Regions from separate parts of the Amphibacillus xylanus NBRC 15112 genome, predicted to be linked through region 1. Evidence: a T-box and tRNA genes for the amino acid it is inferred to sense, from the RefSeq annotation. Region 1 holds a T-box; the other holds one or more tRNA genes.
The links. A T-box is a leader RNA that pairs with one kind of tRNA and senses whether it is charged. The one in region 1 lies ahead of alaS (alanine--tRNA ligase), so its partner is inferred to be a tRNA-Ala.
Positions count from the first base shown of each region.

Region 2: it has a tRNA-Ala gene. The T-box ahead of alaS (alanine--tRNA ligase) is inferred to sense a tRNA for this amino acid. The anticodon was not compared.

Region 1 covers NC_018704.1:1,115,486-1,123,536, forward strand. Annotated here, with positions in the region: gene recD2 (SF1B family DNA helicase RecD2) at 170-2,503, shown strand; gene AXY_RS05500 (hypothetical protein) at 2,580-2,765, shown strand; gene AXY_RS05505 (AI-2E family transporter) at 2,728-3,837, shown strand; T-box leader at 3,940-4,147, shown strand; gene alaS (alanine--tRNA ligase) at 4,225-6,858, shown strand; gene AXY_RS05515 (IreB family regulatory phosphoprotein) at 6,950-7,216, shown strand; gene ruvX (Holliday junction resolvase RuvX) at 7,218-7,634, shown strand; gene AXY_RS05525 (DUF1292 domain-containing protein) at 7,648-7,932, shown strand.
Region 2 covers NC_018704.1:638,446-646,496, forward strand. Annotated here, with positions in the region: gene AXY_RS03220 (ABC transporter ATP-binding protein) at 1-568, opposite strand, end outside; gene AXY_RS03225 (PLD nuclease N-terminal domain-containing protein) at 569-769, opposite strand; gene AXY_RS03230 (SdpI family protein) at 783-1,415, opposite strand; gene AXY_RS03235 (autorepressor SdpR family transcription factor) at 1,412-1,684, opposite strand; gene abc-f (ribosomal protection-like ABC-F family protein) at 1,794-3,359, opposite strand; tRNA gene AXY_RS03245 (tRNA-Ala) at 3,727-3,799, shown strand; gene AXY_RS03250 (glucose 1-dehydrogenase) at 3,952-4,716, shown strand; gene AXY_RS03255 (methyl-accepting chemotaxis protein) at 5,039-6,892, shown strand; gene AXY_RS03260 (YuzB family protein) at 6,956-7,204, opposite strand; gene AXY_RS03265 (helix-turn-helix transcriptional regulator) at 7,398-8,042, shown strand.

The DNA.
Region 1 (8,051 bases):
GTTGCTAGGAAAAAACAATGATAATATTTGATTAAGCTATGGGCAGTAAAAAATATATTTAAGTGCGCTTTTAGAGCAATCTTAATACTTTAATTAAAATTCATCCACAAATCAGTTATAATGATAAGAGTAATCTAAATGAATGGTAAAAATAAAGGAGCTTTTTGTGATGGAAGAACAATTAGTAATTCAAACTGAAAATTTTATTAAAGGAGAATTGGTTTATACGATTTACTCAAATCCTGCAGAACACTTTTCCATTGCAAAAATTAAAATCCTTGAGACAAATGAAGTGTATCAAGAGCCTGAAATTGTAGTAAAAGGCTATTTTAGCGAACTGCAACCAGGTGAAGCCTATTTGTTTTACGGGAAAATTGTTGAACATAAACGATTCGGCTTACAATACGATGTAAGCCACTTTAAAAGATACTTACCAGACACAAAAGAGGGACTTGTTGCTTATTTATCAAGTGATCTATTTTATGGAATTGGTGAAAAAACAGCACTAAAAATTGTTGATCAATTGGGAGAAACAGCGATTCAAACCATTATGGATAATCCAGCAGTACTTGATCAAATACCTGGATTAACAGAAGAACGGAAAAAAACGTTAGTCGAACAGTTGAGTGAACACCAAGGCTTTGATCATGTCGTTGTACACTTGTCGAAATATGGCATTGGTCTTAAAATGGCACAAAAAATTTATGAGGTCTATAAAGATCAAGCGATTGATTTACTTATGTCTAATCCTTATCAATATGTGTTTGATATTAAAGGATTTGGTTTTCATCGAGCTGATACAATCGCAAGACAAAATAAACTCGAATTAAACCACCCATCAAGAATTCGCGCTGGCTGTTTATACATACTTTATGAATCAATGCAAGATGGGCATGTGTTCTTACCGGTAGACCAGCTATGCCAAGAAGCTGATCGTCTTTTAAATGCTACTCAAAATCAAATTACAAATGAGGAAATTAATCAACAGCTAGTAGAGATGGCGGAAGAAGAAAGCATTGTTCTTGACGATGAAAAAGCATATTTACCTTATCTGTATTATGCTGAGGCAGGCTTTTCAACACATATTAAGCGAATTTTGAAACAAGAGCCAATTGAAGCTGTTCCAGAGGCAGAGTTATTAAAAATAGTCGGTGAAATTGAAGAAGAAGAAACGCTTAGCTATGGTAAAGAACAATACGAAGCGATTCAACAGGCTTTACATGAAAAGGTCATGATTCTGACAGGTGGACCTGGAACAGGGAAAACAACAGTCATAAAAGGAATCCTTCGAGCTTTTAGCAGTATTCATGATGTTTCACTTGATTTAGCTGACTATGAGAGTAAATCAAAATTTCCATTTATTTTAACAGCACCAACAGGGCGGGCTGCGAAAAGATTGTCTGAGTCAACAGGCTTACAAGCAATGACAATTCACAGACTATTAGGCTGGGATGGTGGCGATGGCTTTGAAAAAAATGAAGCCAATCAGTTGGAAGGCCGTTTAATCGTTGTTGATGAATTTTCCATGGTTGATATTTTTCTTGCGAATCAACTCTTCAAAGCGATTCCTACGAATATGCACGTATTATTAGTTGGGGATCAAGATCAATTGCCTTCTGTTGGACCTGGACATGTTCTTGCAGATTTATTAGCATCGAATCAAATTAAGGCAGTAGAGCTTAAAGAAGTATATCGACAAAAGGAAGGTTCTAAAATTATTGAGCTTGCCCACCAAATAAAGCACGATAGAGTTGAATCAAATACTCTAACAAGAGCAAAAGACTTTAACTTTATACGGTGCCAGTCTTATGACATTATCGACGCATTGAAGCAAATTGTCCAAAAAGCATTAGAACGTGATGTAGATATTAAGGACATGCAAATACTAGCACCTATGTATCGTACAGACATTGGTATACATCGGATTAATCAAGAAATTCAGCAGATTGTTAATCCTAAACGATCTAGTGTAAGAGAGATAAAAACGAAAGATGCTATTTTTAGAACAGGTGATAAAGTTATTCAGCTTGTAAATCAACCTGAAGATGGTGTTTTTAATGGAGATATTGGACAAATTACAGCAATATTTAAAGCAAATGAAAATGTTGAAAAAGAAGAACAAGTCGTTGTCACTTATGATGATATTGACGTTGTATATAACCGAAATGATTTGAAAAATATTACACATGCTTACTGTATTTCAATTCATAAATCACAAGGTAGTGAATTTCCGATAATTATTATGCCGGTTGATCGTAGCTATCGTCGGATGCTAAGGAAGAATTTATTGTATACAGCGATAACCCGTGCGAAAAAGTCGTTGATTATTTGTGGTAATGAAGCAGCCTTTTTAGCTGGTGTTCGTGAAGTGGATACGAATATTCGTAACACGACTTTAAAAGAACGGTTAACTAAAGTATTAACGGATGAAGATTATGCTGAAAAGCTTGCTTCAGCAACAGAGGAAGACCATCATTTATCACCATATGATTTTTTAACTTAATCTGAAAATATATGTTTAAACAACACCTTTTCGTACCATAATATGATTATCTTAAGTATGAAAGGGTGTTTTTGTTTTGCATTGTATTAATTGTCAATCTAAAAACTTAGGTAAAATAGCACCAGATCATTATTATTGCTGGAACTGTTTTATTGAGTTAAGAAAGAAACATGATATATTCCATATTGATGAAGTTGATTTGGATGGAAGCCTACTATCATTAGATGACTTGTTCACTGAAGCGGAACGCCGTGTCCAGTAACAAAGAAGTTTCCAGCAAGGATTTATTATTTAAAAAGCTAGTTCGCTACGGTGTGCTAGCTATTCTTACTTTAATCATTCTATTTCTCATAGTAAGGACCTTTCCGAATTATCGACAGTTTTTATCTGGAATATTTAAAGTTTCGCTTCCGTTTATATTAGCAATCGTCTTGACTTATGTGTTAAATCCGATAGTGGATAAATTAACGTGCCGATGGATACCGCGATGGTTAGCGATTTTGATCATTTATGCGGTATTTATTGTTGGGATAACTTTATTGGTGTATGTCTCTTATCCTACAATCCGTGAACAAGCGATCCATTTTATTAATCAAGTTCCTAATCTATTAGAAACCTATCGTGACTGGATTAATCGAATCGATGAAGTTGTACATGTATTACCTGACCCAATTCATCACGAAATTGATGAGTTATTTGTAGTAATTTCTGAATCAAGCTCGTCATGGTTAGAAAATAAAATGATTAGTATGGGTGCGATTAGTGAATATTTTATTAGTTTAGCTGTCGTACCTGTATTGTTGTTTTATTTTTTACTTGATCAAAATAAAATGAAAATGAAATTTTTAAATTGGATTCCAAAGCGTTATCTAAAAAAAACAAAGCAATTAATTTACCACTTAAATAAAGATTTAGCACACTATATTAGAGCTCAATTAATCATTAGCTTCTTTGTTGGACTTACCACGTTTATTGTTTACTTAATTCTAAAAATTGAATTTGCATTTTTGCTTGCCATATTCATGATGATCATGAATATCATTCCTTACTTTGGTCCATTTTTAGGTGCTGCGCCAGCAGTCTTAATCGCACTGATGCAATCACCTCAAATCGTACTCTATTTAGTAATCGGGATAGTAGTAGTCCAATTTATTGAAAGTAATCTCTTATCACCCTTTATATTAGGGTACAATCTTCGAACACATCCTGTATTAGTTATCCTCGTTTTATTAATTGGGAGTGAAGTAGCAGGAATCTTTGGGATGATTATTGCTGTACCTGTTTTAGTTGTGATAAGAAGTGTGATCACATTTAACCCATTTCAATCGACTTAACATGAGTGATTATCTAGTCTAAATGAAAAAAAGCTGAAATTTAATTGTACTATAATTGACAGGCGATATACTTTTCAATATAATAGCATGAGATATCATAAGTAAAAAACAATGACTAACACTAGTATGTAACAGTCCGTTTTTAGAGAGATTTATCCTTGGCTGAAAGATAAATTAAACGAAGGGTTACAGAAGCTCGTTACGAGTACAAGTAAAACTTGTCGGCTCACACCGTTAACAGTGATAAAGATGATAGTCTATTTTAGACTATAATCAGGGTGGTACCGCGAAGATAGCTCTCGTCCCTGCACATACTGCAGAGACGAGAGTTTTTTAGTGTCACGTACTCAAGTAAGATTAAGTCGATAGAAACAGGAGGAATAATTGATGAAGCAATTAACATCATCAGAGGTAAGACAATTGTTTTTAGATTTCTTTAAGCAAAAAGGCCATCAAGTAGAACCAAGTGCATCATTAATTCCAGTAGATGATCCAACATTACTATGGATTAATAGTGGTGTAGCTACGTTGAAAAAATATTTTGATGGACGGATGTTTCCGGAGAATCCACGTATTACAAATGCCCAAAAATCTATCCGAACAAACGATATTGAGAATGTTGGTTATACACCGCGTCACCATACGTTTTTTGAAATGTTAGGTAACTTTTCAATTGGTGATTACTTTAAACAAGAAGCGATTGAGTGGGCGTGGGAGTTTCTAACAGATGAGAAATGGCTTGGATTAAATCCAGAGCTACTATCTGTTACTGTTCACCCCGAAGACGAAGAGGCATTTTTAATCTGGAAAGATATTATTCAATTACCAGAAGAACGAATTATTCGATTAGAAGAAAACTTCTGGGATATCGGTGAAGGGCCAAGTGGACCTAATACAGAGATTTTCTACGATCGTGGTGAAGCATATGGGAATAACCCGAATGATCCTGAGCTATACCCAGGTGGAGAAAATGATCGCTATTTAGAAATCTGGAATCTTGTGTTCTCTCAATATAACCATAACCCAGATGATACTTACACACCTTTACCTAAGAAAAATATTGATACAGGAATGGGATTAGAGCGAATCGTTTCAGTAATTCAAGGAACAAAAACGAATTTCGAAACTGATTTATTTTTACCTATTATTAATGAAGTTGAGAACATTACATCAATTAAATATGGTGATAATGATTTAACAGATACAGCGTACAAAGTGATTGCTGATCATATTCGTACAGTAGCTTTTGCTGTTGGTGATGGTGCATTACCTTCTAATGAAGGAAGAGGCTATGTATTACGACGCTTAATTCGTCGTGCAGTCAGATTTTCGAAACAATTGCAAATTGAAAAGCCATTTATGTATCAATTAGTTGATGTTGTTGGAGACATCATGAAAGACTTCTATCCTGAAGTTAAAGAAAAACGTGATTTTATAATCAATGTCATTCAAAAGGAAGAAGAGCGATTCCATGAAACTTTAAATGATGGAATCACCATCTTAGAATCAATTATTAACGATGAACAAGCTAAACAATCAACAGTTATTCCAGGGAAAGAAGTATTTAAACTCTATGATACGTATGGCTTCCCTAAAGAGTTGACAGAAGAATATGTTGCTGAATTCGGCTTTACAATAGATGAAGCAGGTTTTGAACAAGAGATGGAACTTCAACGTGAAAGAGCTAGAGAGGCTCGTCAAAAGGTTGATTCAATGCAAGTTCAAGATGATGTTTATCAAAGCTTAACTGTATCAAGTGAGTTTGTTGGATACGATACGCTACAGTTAACGACTACAATTGAGGCAATTATTGAGGACAAGCAACTCGTTAATGAATCAACTGCTGATGAAGTACTCGTTGTATTAGCAAAAACGCCTTTCTATGCTGAAAGCGGTGGTCAAATTGCTGATACAGGAACAATTATGACTGAAATGACAATGGCTCAAGTACTTGACACACAGAAAGCGCCTAAAGGCCAACATTTACATCGTGTTAAAATCACAAAAGGTCAATTAAAAGTAGGCGATTTTGTTGATGTGAATGTTGATGATACTAAACGTCGTTTTGTTGAAAAAAATCATACAGCAACACACTTATTACACCAAGCATTAAAAGATGTGTTAGGTCAGCACGTAAACCAAGCTGGTTCATTAGTAACAGCAGAACGCTTACGATTTGACTTCTCACATATTAGCGCAGTTACTGATGACGAATTAAAATTAATTGAATCAAAAGTTAATCAAAAAATCTGGGAGACAATTCCGGTTTCAACAGGACTTTATCCAATTGAAGAGGCAAAAGAAATGGGAGCAATGGCGCTCTTTGGAGAAAAGTATGGTGATATTGTCCGAGTTGTTCAAATCAGTGACTATAGTTTAGAACTTTGTGGTGGATGCCATGTGAAAAACACGGCAGAAATAGGCGTATTCAAATTAATAAGTGAATCAGGTATTGGTGCAGGTATTCGTAGAATTGAAGCAGTAACAAGTAAAGGTGCTTTTGAATACACAAACGAACGCGAGCAGGTTTTAACTGAGTCAGCTCAGTTATTAAAAACAAAACCAACTCAAGTAAATGAAAAAGTGGAAGCACTATTCCAAGAACTTAAACAAGTGAAGCGTGAAAACGAATCATTAATGCAGAAATTATCAAACAATGAAGCGAGCGAAATTCTAGGTAAAGTTGAGGAAATTAACGGTGTTCGTGTATTAGCTGAAAAAGTAAATGTGAGTGACATGAATCAACTGCGCTCAATGGTTGATGACTTAAAACAAAAGCTAGAATCAGGTATAATTTTACTTGCAGCCGTTAATGATGGGAAAGTACAATTAGCTTCAGGGGTTTCTGCAGATTTAGTTAAGCAAGGATACCATGCAGGAAAATTAATTAAGCAAGCTGCTGAGATTTGTGGCGGTGGCGGTGGAGGCCGTCCAGACATGGCTCAAGCAGGAGGGAAAAAACCTGAAATGGTAGCACAAGCTTTAGAAGATGCGAAAAAATTCATTTCAACAGTTAAGTAACTTGTTATTTGAAAGAATTTAAAGGTATAATAGAGATAGACAACGAATGAGTATGTAAAGCTAATTTACAGAATAAGGCGGGGTGTTATGCATGGATTCAATGGATAAAACGATGAAATTTAGTTTCTCTGAAGATCCAATCGAAGAAAATGTGAAAGATGTACTCTTGACTGTTTATCAATCATTAAGGGAAAAAGGTTATCATCCAATTAATCAAATTGTGGGTTACTTATTATCAGGTGATCCGGCCTATATTCCACGGTACAAAGATGCAAGAAACTTAATTCGTAGACTTGATCGTGATGAGTTAATCGAGGAGCTTGTTAAATTCTATATCGAGCATAACAAAGAGGAGTAATATGAGAGTAATGGGATTAGACGTCGGGTCAAAGACAATCGGTGTGGCTATCAGCGATGCTTTTGGTTGGACCGCACAAGGCCTGACAACACTTAAATGGAACGAAAATGATTTTACGACTGCCAATCAATCGATCGCAGCAATTATCAGTGAGTATGAAGTATCTGAAATTGTAATTGGTTTACCCAAGCATATGAATGGTACAATAGGCGAACGTGGGGAAATCTCACAAAAATATGCAGAATATTTAACTGATAAGTTTAAAGTAAAAACAATTCTATGGGATGAGCGTTTATCAACTATGGCAGCAGAGCGAGTCCTATTAGAAGCTGACGTAAGTCGCGACAAACGAAGAAAAGTAATCGATAAAATGGCAGCAGTCATGATTTTGCAAGGCTATTTAAATGGAAAACAATAAGGAGGTAGAGACTATGTCACTATCTGAAGAAGAACGCATTATAATTCCTGATGAAAACGGAGAAGAGCATCTATTTGAAGTGCTTTTCACATTTGATGTAGAAGAAAATAACACGTCATATATTGCTGTTGTACCAGTTGAACAGGGTGAAGAAGAAGAGCAAGAAGTATTCGCATTTCGTTATGAAGAAGAAGATAATGAGGATGACTTCAAGCTATTTGCAATTGAAACAGATGAAGAGTGGGATCTAGTTGAAGAAATGCTAAACACATTAATTGACGAGAAATTTCCTGAATAAAATTAGAGGAGCTGGCAAATAAGATGCCGCTCCTTTTTTGATTTATTTAATCTATCGGTTTATTGAATTCTATCAAGTTTATTACAACGCATAATAGAACGTACGTTCTTATTGTGGTA
Region 2 (8,051 bases), 480 kb from region 1:
TTAAAATATGGGTTGAAAACAAGATCGTCGTATCTTGCTTTAATTCTTGTAACAACGTTAAAACTTCGCGGCGACCTATCGGATCTAGTGCAGAAACTGGCTCATCTAACATGATCATTGAAGGCTTATGGATTAAAGCTTGTGCAATACCAAGCCTTTGTCTCATTCCGCCTGAATATTTACCAATGCGCTTATTTTTTGCATCACTAATACCAACTTGCTCAAGTAAGTGATCTGCGCGATTTTCTGCTTCTAGCTTAGTTAAATTAGCTAAACGACCAACATAGACTAAAAATTCTTTCCCCGTCATCCAGCCATAAAAAGCAGGGTGCTGAGGTAAGTAACCGATTTTCGAGCGAATGTCGACACCATTTTGAGAACCGTCAAATTTTATCTCGCCAGATGTCGGTGTTAGTAAACCAGCTAACATTCTTAGTGTAGTAGTTTTACCAGCACCGTTCGCTCCTAATAATGCGATACATTGTCCAGATTTTAATTGAAATGAGACGTTATTTACCGCAACTTGTTGGTTAAATTTCTTAGTTAAATTTTCTATTAATAATTCCATTTAGTCTGTTCTCCTTCCAATTAAAAAGAATAAGATCGGTCCAATGATATTGGCAAAAAGTATAACGAGTAGCCATACCCATTTTGGCCCTTTTGTTTCATCTGTTTTAAACCAAGCAACTATTGCAACAACGAGTAAAATAAATTGTAAAACTAATAATGGCCATAACAGTTGAAGCAATTGAATGACGTCTGTCATCATTTCACCCCCAAATTTATTTTAGCTTTCGGTAAAGATAAAAAGAATAAATTGTCGGAATAAGTGAACCAACAATAACACTGATTAATGTAACAGGTAGAACATACTGATCAGAAAGAAACGGTGTTATCATCAAAATTAAACCTAAAATAATAAAGATTTTTCCACCAAGTCGGTGTGTTTTACGCCAAACCGTTTCATTATCTAAAGTCCACGGCGTACGAATCCCTATAAACCAATTTGGTTTAATTGTTTGCATGTAATTACCGAAAATCATTAATAATAGACCAATCAAAAATGGAATAAAGAAATTTATCTCTAGTGGATAACCTAAACTTTTGAACAACACAACTACATTAATGATTAAAAATAAGCCTAAAATAGCGTAAACCATGATTTCATATGAACGCGAAAACTGTTTATAGTTATTCTTTTTCGGATCGATTTTAGGGCTGAACATTAATAAGAGGTAAAGAAGAATGTACATGCCATTATTGACAAGTAAAGCTACAAATTTAGAAGCGGTCCAGTTGACTGAACCATCAGCTCCCCATTGCATCGGGACTTGTTCTGGTAGCTGACGGTAGAAAATCAACCATAAACTAATTGAAAAAATGATCATAATTAGTGGAATAATACGTTTATTCATACTTTGGAGTCTCCTTTATCAAGAAATTCAAGTGTCCAACTGACAAGCTCTTGGAAAACAGTTGTATTTAAAGTGTAGTAAATAAATTGCCCCTTCTTGTTATCATATACAAGTTCTGCCTGTTTTAAAATATTGAGGTGCTGTGAAATACTCGGTTTTGACATATCAAAATGACTAGATATTTCACCGGCAGTTAAGTCTCCGTCCTTTAATAACGTCAATATTTGTCTACGGGTAGGGTCAGCAAGAGCTTTAAAAACATCTTTCATAAGATTATCACCCTTAACTATTTAAGTAATTACTTAAATGCTAAAATAACCTCGCCATTTTGTCAAGAAAAAACGGTAATTGAAGATAAATTCAATCACCGTCAAAATACTATTGATTCGTTAATTCTTGCTTCTTTTTCAGTAATAATTGAAACTCCTGTTCAAGCTCATCGCTTGGCTCAAGACTAAGTTTACTTAACACTTCTGAGATTCGAGTTTCTATAATCATTAATTTTTGCTTTAAATCATCTACATCATCTACTGGATTAAGGTAAGATTCATATGTCCCGGGAAATAATTCAAGCCTCTGTTCTTCAATAACAATGATTTTCGTTGCGAGTCGTTCAATAAGTCGCTGGTCGTGAGATACAAACAAAACAGTACTTGGGTATGAGATTAGCAATGACTCTAAAGCTTCAATCGCTTCAATGTCTAAAAAATTTGTTGGTTCATCTAAAATCAGCATATTCGCATCACTTACAATTAACTTTGCTAACGCGACTTTTACTCGCTCACCACCACTTAATGCTCGAATTGGTTTATTAACATCGTGTTGGTTGAAATTTAGTCGAGCTAAGCAAGTTCGAATGATTGTTTCTGATTGGATAGATGATTCTCTTACATATTCGATAATCGATTGATTAAGTTTAAGTTGTTTTAGCTTCTGATCAAAATAGCCAATTTTCACAGCTGAAGATAGTTGTACGCCATCAACACGATTGATAATTTTTTTAATGAGTGTTGATTTACCAACGCCGTTATTGCCGATAACCGCGACTTTATCATTGCCATTGATTTGAAAACTAGTAGGTTTCCATAATGTTCGCTTGCCAATTTCCGCAGGTAAACTTTCAATTCTTAAAATCGTCCTGCCATATAATTTTTCTGCTTCAGGATGTTCCATTTTAATTGGCGCTTCTTGATAAACCTTTTCTACTCGTTCTAATTTTTCTAGTCTTGTTTCAATTGCTTTTTTAGACTGGTGAAGTTTCTTTTGTTTTTTTGCAAAGTATGGTTTAGCACCAGTTATCTTAGCTTCAGATGAACTAAGTTGTTTAGGTTTTTTTGTTGCTCGTTGTGCTTTTTGCTCTTTTTTGGCAACAGCACGTTCTAGCTGTCTTTTCTTTTGTAAATATTGCTCATATTCCTCTTCTTGCTTTACAATTTTTAACTGCTTTTGGTTGCGATAATCACTGTAGTTACCATGATATACATGGATTTTCTGTTGCTCTATTTCCCATATTTGTTCACATAGTTGATCTAAAACATAACGATCATGTGAGACAATGACGATTGCACCATTCCAGTGATGAAGTTGATTTAATAAGTGTTGAATATTGTCTTGATCCAAATTTGTAGTTGGTTCATCAGCTAAAAGTAAATCTGTTTCTTTAGCTAATGCTTGATTGATATAGCGCTGGGTCACTTCGCCGCCACTTTCAGTTGTATCGGTCACTTTCAATTGAGGAAGTAACTCTACTGAACCATAACGTTTAATATGGCCTTGATTAATTTCCTGCTTACCAGCAATTAGATTTAATAACGTTGACTTTCCGGATCCGTTTTTACCAACAAGTCCAATTCGTGCTTTCTTTTCGATAATTAGTTGTTCAACTTCAAATAGTAAATCACCATTGATATATTGCTTAATTTGATTTAATTCTGTTATAACCAATTCATTTCACCTCATTAAAGGAGACAAAAAAACCCCCTATTTTTATTTAAGTAAAAATGAAAATAGGAGGCACCGATTGCTTAAATGAAATGAGAGTTAAATTCAAATAACCGATTACATCCTATTTTCGCTAAACTAAATCAAAGCACACTTAATAAACTCACTTAGGAGTTGGTTAATGCGACTTAGATGTAGTTAGACTGTGAAAAAATAGGATTATAACTTCATCGGCTAATAATTCACCCTTTCTCATACTTGTATCTCCAGTTTAATAAAAGATTACGATAAATGTCAACTCTAGTATGATAGCAAGAAAAGGGCTTGAGATTTAAATCATAATCAGCTATAATAATTTAGGATTCATTTAGGGGCATTAGCTCAGCTGGGAGAGCGCTTGCATGGCATGCAAGAGGTCAGCGGTTCGATCCCGCTATGCTCCATATAAAACAAACAAAACACTGATCAAAACAGCGGTTAGTGTTGTTTTTATGAACTATTTGTGAAATGTTTCACAAATAGATTGTTATTTTTATAGATTAGAAATATAATGAACTAGAAATTATAAAAATATTAATCTAAAGGACGTGTTCACATGAAGTTATCAGGTAAAACGGTCATTGTAACAGGTGCAGCTGCTGGTATGGGTGAAGCGATTGCTAAGAAGTTTGCCGCTGAAGGTGCAAAGGTTGTTGCTACAGATATCAATAAAGAATTACTTGATCCAGTGGTACAGTCGATCACTGAAGCTGGTGGTGAAGCTGTCGGATTAGTAAGTAATATCGGTAACCAAGAAGATATTGATCAAATGGTTCATGAAGCAATTGAACGTTACGGATCACTTGATGTTTTAGTGAATAACGCTGGAATTATGGATAATTTTGTTCCTGTTGGTGATTTAACAGATGAGCTATGGGATCGAATTATTCAAATAAATTTAACTGGGCCATTTAAAGCGGCACGTGCAGCCATTAAAGTGATGGAGAAGCAAGAAAACGGTGGTGTAATCATCAATAACGCATCAATTGGTGGCTTATTCGGAGTTCGTGGTGGTGGAGCTTATGTATCATCTAAGCATGGCTTACTAGGATTAACTAAAAATATCGCTGCAACATATGGTATTCACGGCAAGATCCGTGCTAATGCAATTGCACCAGGTGGAGTAGCAACAAACATTCAATCAACAATTACAGAACCGCATGAGTTAGGAAGTAAAGCAATTGGATCAATTGGCGGAGGTACAGCACCGATTGGTCAACCAGAAGAGATTGCTGAAGTTGCGCTATTCCTGGCATCTGACGCTTCAAGCTTTGTTAACGGCGCTATTATTACAGCTGATGGTGGCTGGACTGCGGGTTAAATCGATAAAATCTAATAGGTTTAAATTAGGCTTAATTCATAACTAAGAGATTAGTTGTGAATTAAGTCTTTTACTTTTAAATATGTAATATTTTGTATGAAAAATTAGATAATTTTATAAAATGTGACAAAAGTACATATTAAAATTAATTAATTATGTCCGATAAATAATACATAGTCTAAACGCCTTAAGTTGATAGATAAAATAGGAAAAATGTCTTGTCTTAAGTTGTTTTTAAGTATACTATAAAAGTATAATGTTCATTCGACAAAAAGTTTTAAAATATTATGAAAGCGTTTTTTAAAAAAGGGAGGCCATCAAGTTGTTTAAAAGATTTAACTTCAGCAAGCTTAACATTTCCTCACCAATTCCATCAATCAAGAAGGCTTTTAAAAAATTAAAACTGCCGAAAAGACATCACAAAACGACGAAGCCTGAAAAAGTCATTAAGGCTAAACGTCCAAAGAAATATGGCAAAATTGGTATACATAATTTAAGAATTGGCTGGAAATACGGTTTTGTACTTATTATTATTTTTATTCTACTAGTTGTGACTACCGGACTTGTTTCATTTTCAATTAATGACGCCCAAAAAGATTTGGATGTCGTCCTTGAAGAAGCGGATCTTTCTGTTTTAACAATTGAATTAAGTGATTTAATAAATTCAAAAGGTCTATCAGCAATGGCTTATGCACAATATGGCGGAACAAGTTATTTTGATGCATTCGAAGCTAAAAATGTTGAAATTAATGAATTGATAAGTGATTTAAATGAAAAATTTTCTGGCGAGAAGCACCAGTCGCTTTACAATGAGGTACTTAGAATTAATGACGAATTAAATACACTATTTTATGATGAAATTGTAGATGCAGTTGGTTCTGATATCGAAGTTATGCGTTTATATAGTAGTAATCGATATAACAATTTGACTACAACCGCTGGACTTTATTTAGAATCACTTCGGGATTTAGTAACAGAAGATCGAAACTTAGCTGCTGAACATGCTGAAGGTAGCCAGAACTATGCATTACAGATATTAATTGCAAGTATGGTTGTATCGATAATTATTGCATTTATCCTTGTTATCTTTATTAGTCGCCATGTGACGCAACACTTAAATCGAGTTGTATTAATGAGCGAAAAAATTGCATCTGGTGATTTAACTGAAACAGACCACCATTATCGAGGCAGAGATGAGATTGCTCAATTGTCTACATCAATGGAGAAAATGCGTTTACAGCTTACAAATATGATTGATTCTATTAAACAGACTTCATTATTAGTAAGTTCTCAAAGTGAGCAGTTAAATCAATCGGCAGATGATGTTAAATCAGGTACACAGCAAATTGCTGCTACAATGGAAGAATTGGCATCAGGAACAGAAACGCAAGCAAACTTCGCAGGTGATTTAGCTGAAACAATGACAATCTTCGCTGAAAAGATTAAGTCAATTAATGCTAGCAGTGAATCGATTAATGAATCATCTAATGACGTGCTGAAAGAAACTGAGCTTGGTAATGAATATATGAATAAATCGATTAATCAAATGGATAATATCGATCAAATTGTTAAAGATGCAGTTGAAAAAGTTGCAGGTTTGGATAAACAAACACAAGAAATCTCTAAACTTGTTGGCGTTGTGAAAGAAATTGCAGATCAGACAAACCTCTTAGCTCTAAACGCCGCAATCGAGGCAGCAAGAGCAGGTGAACATGGTCGAGGATTTGCAGTAGTTGCTGATGAAGTAAGAAAGTTAGCTGAACAAGTTGCTAATTCTGTTGTCAGCATCGCCAAAATTGTTAATGAAATTCAAACTGAATCTAGGAATGTTACTGATGCATTAGAAAAAGGCTACGATGAAGTTGAACAAGGAACAAAAGATATTGAAGAAACAGGAGTTCGTTTCAAGGCAATTGAAGATGCTATTGCGGTTATGACATCTAATGTTCAAACAGTTATTTCAGGATTAGTAGAATTGAACAATGATTCTGCTAAAGTAAATGAAGCTGTTCAAGAAATCGCATCGATTTCAGAAGAGTCTGCTGCAGGTGTTGAAGAAACATCAGCTTCAGCTGAAGAGGCCTCAAGTGCAATGGAAGGCGTCTCAAATGGAGCGAGCACATTACTAGAATCTGCAAGAGAATTAAATGAATTAGTTCAACAATTTAAGATGTAAGCTAAAAAGCGTTTGCCAATTGAATCAAAAGGCAGACGCTTTTTTTTTGAAAAAATATTTAAATTAAGCTTGAAGCTGTGATAATTCCTCTTCAATAGCTTGACGAATTCGAGTTAAACATTCATCAACATCTCTACCACGCACTCTTTTACCATTTACTAAAGCAAAAGGATTGAATCTGCATAAACCGCATAGAGATAGGCATTGATTGACGATAACGGAAACTTCCGGATATTCCTCTTCTAATAATCGTTCAGCATCAACTGTTATTAAGACATTACTTTCGCAGATTTCTACGATGACAATCCCCATATTAATCTACCCTTTCAGGAAAAACTTATCTTATTAGAATATCATTGTAGTGGATACAATGATGTTTGTCATTTAATATACACCAATTGTGACATTTTAGACGTAGGAGATTAATAAGTAATAAATGTTCACACTTTGTTATTTACTTCACAAATATTTTAAGCTATGATTAAATAAAGGGTGGGTGTTTTGGATGAGTTCACAGAAAACAACTAGACAATCAATTGTTGAGCTTTTAAAGAAGAACAAGGAATTGTCAGTAAGTGGGTTAAAAGAGTATTTAGATATAACCGAAATGGCTGTTAGAAAGCATTTAGTAAAGTTAGAAGCTGATGAATTGATTACATCAAGATCTATTCGTCAACCAATGGGACGACCTGTTATCTATTATAGTTTAACTGAAAAGGGCCACGAAATTTTCCCTAATAACTATGATAAGATTGTAGTTGAACTACTACAAGATATTCATGAAAATTTAGGCGAAGAAACAATCGACACACTATTCAAAAACCGCGAACAGCGACTACGAAAAAGGTATCAACGCCGCATTTATAAAGAAGATTCATTGACTGAGAGAGTTGAACAATTAGTCGATGTCCAATCTGAGAACGGCTATATGGCCGAATTTTCCGCTCCAGAAAATGATGATACCATCACATTTGAACAATATAATTGTCCAATCGCAGCAATCGCAGATCGATACGACAGACCTTGCCATTATGAATTAGAATTATTTAAAGAAGTATTAGGTACAGATCAAATTGAGCGAGTAGAATGTATTGCAAAAGGTGGTAAAAGCTGCAAGTATGTTATTCAAAAGCTAGAGTCAGAACAATAGTGAATCCCT